DNA from 2 places in the Paenibacillus sp. NPDC056722 genome. Region 2 is predicted to be linked to the other one. Evidence: a T-box and tRNA genes for the amino acid it is inferred to sense, from the RefSeq annotation. Region 2 holds a T-box; the other holds one or more tRNA genes.
The links. A T-box is a leader RNA that pairs with one kind of tRNA and senses whether it is charged. The one in region 2 lies ahead of ACFRAM_RS24955 (arginine--tRNA ligase), so its partner is inferred to be a tRNA-Arg.
Positions count from the first base shown of each region.

Region 1: it has a tRNA-Arg gene. The T-box ahead of ACFRAM_RS24955 (arginine--tRNA ligase) is inferred to sense a tRNA for this amino acid. The anticodon was not compared.

Region 1 is NZ_JBHTYV010000023.1:11,705-16,176, reverse strand. It holds gene ACFRAM_RS27930 (SIMPL domain-containing protein) at 1-275, shown strand, start outside; gene ACFRAM_RS27925 (PdaC/SigV domain-containing protein) at 539-1,645, shown strand; gene ACFRAM_RS27920 (GDSL-type esterase/lipase family protein) at 1,730-2,368, shown strand; gene clpP (ATP-dependent Clp endopeptidase proteolytic subunit ClpP) at 2,469-3,065, opposite strand; tRNA gene ACFRAM_RS27910 (tRNA-Arg) at 3,254-3,328, opposite strand; gene ACFRAM_RS27905 (sugar-binding transcriptional regulator) at 3,650-4,472, shown strand, end outside.
Region 2 is NZ_JBHTYV010000015.1:46-4,517, forward strand. It holds partial or broken gene ACFRAM_RS24950 (collagen-like triple helix repeat-containing protein) at 1-944, opposite strand, end outside; T-box leader at 1,175-1,395, shown strand; gene ACFRAM_RS24955 (arginine--tRNA ligase) at 1,441-3,315, shown strand; gene ACFRAM_RS24960 (response regulator transcription factor) at 3,966-4,472, opposite strand, start outside.

The DNA.
Region 1 (4,472 bases), on a different contig from region 2:
TTGCAGTAGAGGACAGCGCTGCTTTTGAAGCACAGGTTATTGAAAAAGCAATGGCTAACGCCGATGTTAAAGCTGGTGCGATCGCCAAAGCCGCTAAGCGCAGCCTGGGTCAGGTGATCAGTGTTAGCCAAAACGACCTTGGTAGCCAACCAGTGTTCTTCGATCAAACTTTAAAGGCGATGGCCGCTTCAGCTGATGCCTCTGGCAACACATCCGTGCAGCCGGGAGAAGTTAAAGTGACTACACAGCTTAATGTAACCTATGAATTGAAATAAACCAGCAGTCCCGTCATGAATGACGATAGGCTGTAATCATGAAGGGGCCATTTCCAGCCGCGTGTGCGGAGGGAGTGGCCTCTTTTTGCTGCGGATATTCTATAGAAAGGTACGAATTCTCTCATTTTGTTTAATGAAATGTAATAACACTACCTGTTATGCTGCTAATTTACTAAGGAATTGTAAAGAGATTTGTAACGACTGCATATGGCGTGTTCTCTATAATTAGAGGAGTGCAAATGACTCGGAGGGAGAAATGACAGATGAGTAAGATATCGATGAAAAATGGACGAAAATGGGGCGTGGGCCTGCTGGCGGCGGGGCTGCTGCTGGGCGGAGGCGTGCTGCCAGTACATACTAGCTTTGCTGCACCTGCTGTGAACAATCCGAGCAAAGCGGACACAGTAGCAGTTCTGAAATGGAATGGTGCCCTTACACAGCAGACCGGAATTGTTAGAAACGGACAGGTTTTTGTGCCGGTAACTTTTCTGCGTGATGTCGTAAAGCTTCCGGTAACCTACAGTCAAAAGGACAGCGCCTATACGATTGGAAAAGACAGTGCGGAGACGAAGCTTCTGGTCTCTTCGTATGGGGTGTCCATCACGGTGAATAACTTTTTCATTAACGATTATGAAGGACTAAACGTCAATAACCGGCTTTATGTACCACTGGGCCTCCTGACCGATTATATGGGTTATAAAGGTGACTGGAACGCCCCCTCTGGCCGCCTGAACCTTATGGTCAGTCCGCAGAATGCACTGAAAATCACCACGGCGAATTATGCCAAGGGTAGTGAGGATAAGGGGGCAGTCATCAACCTCGATTACCCACAGATAAGCGGGCTAGCTAATACGGATGTGCAACAGAAAATCAACGCTGCACTCAAGCAGTCGACCATGAGATTCGCGGCTGGGGCCGAAGCAGACATCGCAGACAGGGACGAACAGAGCCCTCCCTATGAATATGATGCAGGATATGCGGTGACCTACAATCAAAATGGTGTGCTGAGTGTTCTGCTGAATCAGTATGGTTATAGCGGGGGCGCGCATGGTATGTCCTACCGTCAGGCCTTTACCTTTTCTTTGAAAGATGGGAAACAGCTGCTCTTGCGTGATCTGTTCGGCGCTAATCCCAATTACAAGAAAGACCTGAACACCAAGCTGAGCCAGCGATTCAAAGCTGATGAAAGTTATTTTGGCGGCTTCACAGGCCTGAATACGGAGCAAAGTTACTATTTGAAAGACGGTAAGGTCGTTATCTTTTTCCAACTTTATGAATACACTCCATACGCTGCCGGATTCCCTGAATTCGCCTTCACTTTCAAGGAGTTGTTACCGAATGGGGGTAGCCCGTTTTCCGCTTTAAAATAGAGCCAAGGACACCTCCCCGTTACCTATTCTATGCAAGGCTCATATGATACATAGAGGTCCAGCATAGAGCGGGGAGGGAGAGTTATGAGCTTTCAGTATACAGCGCTGGGTGATTCCTTGACGACCGGATTTGGGGCGTTGCCGGGCAATGGATTTGTGCCAGTATACCGCAGAACGGCGGAGTCCAGGCTGGGTTCCTTCGTGGCCTCGTCCAATCTGGGTGTTAATGGGATGACTACAGCTGAACTGGAACAACGTCTGCGTAGAAGCAACGTCTTCCGGCAATCGGTGCGGGAAGCGGACATTATCACGATATCTATCGGCGGCAATGACCTAATCCGTGCAGCAAAGTCGGGGTCAGGCCCTAATGGGATTTCACCCAGGGTTCTGCAAAAATCATTGCAGGAATGTAGGCAGAACTTCGGCGGCATCATGAACTCGCTTGGACAATTGAAGGCGGGTACACGGGAGCCTTATATCATAAGAATCGTGGGATTGTATAATCCCTACCCCCAAGTAGAGGAAGCGACAGCATGGGTACGTCAATTTAACCAGTATGCTTCTGGTTACAGCAGCCGGGTAGTAGGTTTCGCTTCGATCTACGGTGAGTTCGCCGGCAACGAGCGAGGTTTGCTATCGATTGACCATCTTCATCCCAATGGACGGGGATATCGGGTGATTGCGAGCAAACTGGATGGACTCGGGTACGGAATGCTGTACTGATTAACAGACGTAGGATAAGAGCATAAAGTCCGATCGAATATGTAAAAAAAGCCCCTGGATCTGCAGCGCAGATTCAGGGGCTTTTGCATGCTCAGGAGAATTAAACTCCAGGAACCAGTGTCTTCTCAATCACTTTGTCAACAATACCGTACTCGGCAGCATCAGCAGCGCTCATGAAGTAGTCACGGTCAGTATCCTTCTCAATACGCTCCAGCGGTTGGCCAGTACGTTCGGACAGGATACGGTTCAGCTTGTCACGCAGCTTCAGGATACGACGGGCGCGGATTTCGATATCCGTTGCCTGTCCCTGAGCACCGCCCAGCGGCTGGTGAATCATGATCTCGCTGTTCGGAAGCGCAAAACGCTTGCCTTTAGCACCGGCGTTCAACAGGAAAGCTCCCATAGAAGCAGCCATGCCCACACAAATGGTGGAAACGTCAGGCTTGATGTATTGCATTGTATCAAATATAGCCATACCAGCAGTGATTGATCCGCCAGGACTGTTCACATAAAGGTGAATATCCTTCTCCGGGTCCTCAGCTGCCAGGAACAGCATTTGGGCGATGATGGAATTGGCCACCACGTCATTAACCTCCGTTCCGAGGAAAATGATGCGGTCCTTCAGCAAGCGGGAATAGATGTCATAAGCGCGTTCACCGCGGTTGCTCTGTTCTACTACCATTGGGATATAACTCACGTGGAAAACCTCCTTGGTATTGGCTCTTCGAATGTGTTCATTTTTTACTCTTACCGTAATAACCACATGATAAACAAATTCAAACAAAAAGTCAAAGAAAGTCAAACTTAGTTGCAAAAAAAAGAGCCACATCATGGCACTTTGGTTAAGAACACTATAGAACTTACAAATAAAGCTGTTAAAATTAGTGGCGCGCCCGCCAAGAATCGAACTTGGATCTCAGGCTTCGGAGGCCTACGTCATATCCATTGGACCACGGGCGCAACAGAAATTATTATAATACAAGAAGGTTACAATTGCAATGTATTAATATCAAAGCGTTAGAATCTTTATTTCCCATGGGTATCGGATGGAAATGGTACAAGCCCGCCCTCGCTGCAGAACAAGCAATATAGATGCGGTAAAGCCCTTACATCCCGTGATATATGTATAAGTTGAAAAGAGGTTGTGAATTCTACTCTCGGAAGACTTGCGCTCCCTGCGAAATTTGGTTAGAATAGGGGTGGGACTTAAAAAGTTAACCCGGGACGTTTTAAGACCATGAACAAGGGAATAGAGAAAGACGAAGTTGCAGGAGTGAAAGCATGCGTAATTTATTGGAAATCCAAAAGCAGCTTCTGCCTGATCTCATGGAAACCCTTAAGAGACGGTACACGATTCTTCATCAGATCATGTTGTCCGATATTATTGGGCGCAGAACGCTGGCCGCTTCCCTTGATATGACGGAGCGGGTGCTGCGTGCCGAGACGGATCTTCTGAAATCGCAAGGGCTCATTGAGATCGAGAGCGTAGGCATGCGCATTAGCGATGCCGGTCGCAGACTGCTTGACCTGCTGGAGCCGATCGCCAAGAGCCTGTTCGGCCTGGATGATCTGGAAGAGAAAATCCGCACAACCTATGGTCTTAGTAAAGTTATCATAGTACCGGGTGACTGCGAGTCGTCACCGTTCACCAAACGAGAGCTTGGACGCGCTGGCGCCAAGGCGTTACTCGGTGTACTGCGTTCAGACGATACCATTGCCGTTACAGGCGGCTCAACGCTAGCCGAGATGGCCGATCAGTTGTCCCCCCCGCTATCCCATTCCTATAAGAACGCCTGGTTTGTACCGGCGCGCGGAGGGCTGGGAGAGAGTATGGAGATTCAAGCGAATACCATCGCATCCACGATGGCCAAACGGGTAGGCGCAAACTACCGGCTGCTACATGTACCGGATTTGCTCAGCGAGGATGCTTATCAGTCCCTCGGACTGGACTCCAATATTGGAGAGATCGTCGGCATCATCCGCCGCTCACGTATCATCGTGCACGGTATCGGTGACGCCCTGGAGATGACCCGCCGCCGTAATCTGGATGAAGCCACAGTGGACGAGATCCAAGGAGAAGGGGCGGTAGCCGAATCTTTTGGTT
Region 2 (4,472 bases):
GCTGCTCCAGTTGCTCCTGTCTCGCCTGCCGCGCCAGTTGCTCCTGTCGCTCCTGCGTCACCTGTTGCTCCTGTCGCACCTGCGTCACCCGTTGCCCCGGTCGCACCCGCTGCTCCAGTTGCTCCTGTCTCGCCTGCCGCGCCAGTTGCTCCTGTCGCTCCTGCGTCACCTGTTGCTCCTGTCGCACCTGCGTCACCCGTTGCCCCGGTCGCACCCGCTGCTCCAGTTGCTCCTGTCTCGCCTGCCGCGCCAGTTGCTCCTGTCGCACCTGCGTCACCCGTTGCTCCTGTCGCACCTGCGTCACCCGTTGCTCCTGTCGCACCTGCGTCACCTGTCGCTCCTGTTGGACCTGTCCCACCAGTGTCACCTGTGGCTCCAGTTGCTCCTGTCGCACCAGTGTCACCTGTCGCTCCGGTTGGACCTGTCCCACCAGTGTCACCTGTCGCTCCGGTTGCTCCAGTAGCTCCAGGTGCTCCTTGTGCTCCCGTTGCACCAGTTTCACCTGTCGCACCTGTTGCACCTGTTGCACCTGTCGCACCTGTCGCACCTGTCGCACCAGTTTCACCGGTTATACCATATGGCTCTCTCAATAATTCAGAGGAGACAAGACGGTGTGCGGTTACTAGTTGCCCTTCGGCATCAACACCCCATACCGAGATTTGAACAGGATCGTCGTCCGGCGGATCAGCCGGTGTTTCAAAAAGAAACTCGAAACCGTCAAAGTCAGCAAAATATTCTCTTGTAATGACCTGGTTCGGGGACACAGACAGTACTTCACAGACATACTCCGTTCTTACTCCGTTCAGATAATAACCGTAAATCTCAACGGAAGCGGTAGTCTCTGAACTGCGGTTATCGATTTTAACAATAGCGTGTTGAGTCGGTCTTACCCCGCTCACCGGCGATACCGCATTCTCTATCGGCCCTGTAGATAAAAAGCTCATTGCATCAACTCCTTTTAATATAGATTTAGTAGCTGCGACACTATCATTATCACTAGCATTTATAAATCAGTGCCTCAACATAGTAATATTCGATATTGTTACTGTCGGTGTGGACGTACATAACAATGCTTTCTGATATAGAGAAAGATTTAATTTCAGGGCCGTTAATAAGAAAAGGGGAGTGACTATTGCTTTCTTGGGAAATTTGGGTATACTTAGACAAATTAATATGACAATCGATGATCGGGAGAGTAATTATGGGATTCCAGCCCTCAGCGAGCCGGGTAAGTGAAAGCCGGTGCGGAACTTATAATGAAGCGCACCCGTGAGATGGACTTCTGAACATAACAGTAGGAAGTCCCGGCAGAAGGCCGTTAACCTGTGAGGTGGCTGGACCGAAGGTCCGGCAACAAGAGTGGTACCGCGAGCGCTAACAGCCCTCGTCTCTTTTTTAGAGACGAGGGCTGTTTTTTTATATCTAAAAGGAGGAGTTTTCATGTTAAGTAGCATCATCAGAGAAAGCTTGAATCAAAGTGTACATAGTGTATGCGATACGCTGGGTGTGGCCTACTCCAGTGGTCCCATCCCTATCCAACAGCCTGCCAGTTTGGAGCATGGCGATTATTCCACCAGCATTGCCCTGCAGTTAGCCAAAACTTTGCGCAAGGCGCCTATGGTCATTGCTGAACTTATTGCAGCTGAACTTGAGCAGCACGGTAACACCGCAGGTTTGTTCAGCAAAGTGGAGGTTGCCGCTCCCGGTTTTATTAATCTATCGATTCACTGGCCGGAATGGGCGAAGCATTCGTTCGAACTGCCGACGTCATCAGGAGAGAAAGTAGTTGTCGAGCATACTTCCATTAATCCCAATAAGGCCGCACATATCGGTCATCTCCGCAACTCCTGCATCGGGGATACCTTGGTGCGCATACTGAGAAGAACAGGGAAGCAGGTCGAGGTCCATAACTATGTGGATGATCTTGGTAACCAGCTCGCTGATACGGTGGTAGGATTACAGAACATTCCGCTGGAAGGGGATTATGTCCGCTTCGGGGATTATTGTTGGGATGTCTATTCTCAAGTGAACAAAGCGTATGCTCTTGAGCCTGAGATGATAGCAAAACGGTCAGACACCCTGCATGCCTTGGAAGAAGGTCGGGGAAATACAGCCTGGCTGGGTAATCTCGTCGCCGAGCGGATCGTGCGGGAGCATGTAGAAGAGATGAAAGGCTTCGGCATTGAGTATGATCTGCTCGTCTGGGAAAGCAGCATTGTCAGAGAAGGTTTCTGGGCAGCTGCATTTGACCGGCTGTCACAGACTCCGGCTTTTGTTCAAGAAACTGAAGGCAAGCTTGCCGGATGTTGGGTGCTTAAGCAGAACAGCGGAGAGACGCCAACGGGAGACGCAGAGAGTGACGAATACCATGCTGACAAAGTACTGGTGCGCTCCAACGGGATTTTAACCTATACCGCTAAAGATATTGCCTATCATCTGTGGAAATTCGGACTATTGGAAAAAGACTTCTCCTACAGCGAATTTTCCGCTGGTTTATGGACGACGGGCATGACTGGCCACACCCTGCCTTATGGCAAAGCAGATGCCGTCATCAATGTCATTGATAACCGGCAGGAATATCCACAGCAAATGGTGAAGCAGGCGCTGCAGGTGCTCGGCTACAACGAGCAGGCCGATAAGTTACATCATGTAAGCTATGGCGTAGTTTCACTAAGTCCGGCTTCCGCAGCCGAACTGGGTATTGATATCTCTGACGGCAAAGGCTCTTATGCCATGTCGGGCCGTCAAGGCATTGGCGTGAAGGTTGCAGACCTGATCACCCTCATGGAGGATACGATCCAGAAGAGCCGTTCCGATAAAAGCGGGCTGTCCAGCCGTATCATAGCTCATGCCGCCATCCGGTATTACCTGCTGCGCTTTAATCTTGGCACCGAGATTGTCTTCGACTTCAGGCAGGCTACTGAAATATCCGGCAATACCGGCGTCTATCTGATGTACACCTTTGCCCGGGCAGGAAGTGTGCTTAGCAAAGCAGAAACGGCTGGGATGCTGCCAGAACCGGGAGTTCCAGTGCCATTCCCGAGCTCACCAGAAGCTGCGGAAGCAGCATTACTGAGACATCTGAGCGCTTGGATGGATACCCTCCAAGAGGCTGGACAGGGTCTAGCGCCGAACCTGATCTGTACCTATGCCCACACCCTGGCTACCCTGTTCAATAACTTCTATTCGCTCTGCCCGATCCTGAAGGGAGAAGCGGACAGTATGAGATTCCGGGTCTGGCTAACCGGCAAGTTCCAGGCCACGCTGGGTGATGCGCTGAACGTATTGGGTCTTCCCGCGCCAAACCGGATGTAGAAAGTTCAAAGGTTAGAAACAGAATAGTCCTTCCAGCAATAACCTGAAAAAGTCTCTGGGGCGTTAGTATAACGTGACCACAGAGACTTTTTTAACTTACTATATTAAGAGAAACTAAGATTCAAACAGAAGATCGGGCGTTATTCTAAGATACTGATAATTATTCCGGTTTCCATGCAGTAGCTGATGAAGTTAGGCTTTAGGACGCAAACCTCTTCTCCCTTTACCAGTCGTCTTAACAATGAAAAATGTTCTACTTCCCAATTTAAGCGCATTTTCGTACCTTATTTTTCTTAAATATAGGCGAAAGAAGCAAATAAGGGCATTTTTGTAGCTTATTATTCGAAAAAGCACCCTGAACGGGGTATACTGGAAGATTTAAGGTACAATATTGCACTTAATTCCCACTAAGCCTGAGTTGCAGAGTATTTAAGGTACAAAAATGCCGTTAATTACACTCTACGAATAACTTCTAGACTTTGTTTGTTATTTTAATGCGTTCTATATATTCTAACCAGAATCTGATAATACATATGCTTGGCTGTTCGCCGTAGAATTAGAAATAAATGCTGAGCCAACAGTTTTTCCGCACCGCGTGCGCCTCCCGGCGCGCGGTGCGTGGCCCAAGGTGGTGGTCAACCTCTAGCTGATCAAGACAAAGATTGCTCAGGACAGCGGAACATATAACCGAGTCCCCATAAGGTCTGAATGAACTCAATTCCTTCCGGGTAATGGAAAGTCAGCTTTTCACGCAATCGCTTGATATGGGTATCGACTGTGCGCCTATCGTATATATCCTTCGCGGGCGACTTCCATACTTCTCTCAGCAATTCTTCTCTAGAGAACACTTTTTCCGGATTGGTAACTAGAAGATACAGCAGGTCGTACTCCTTGCGCGTCAAGTGAATTTCATTTCCTTGTACCCGTATACGGCGGGCACTGGGCTCTATCCGAATTCCCGCAATCAAAATTTCCCCACTTGATGAATCATTAACTTGAGAAATGCAGGCTCCGGTCATGCGACCAACAATACTTTGGATACGTAATAGAACCTCTCTTGGACTAAACGGCTTGACGACATAATCATCAGCGCCCGCCTGAAAGCCCTCAATGCGGTCTCCTTCTTCGGCGCGTGCAGACAAAATAACAACAGGAAC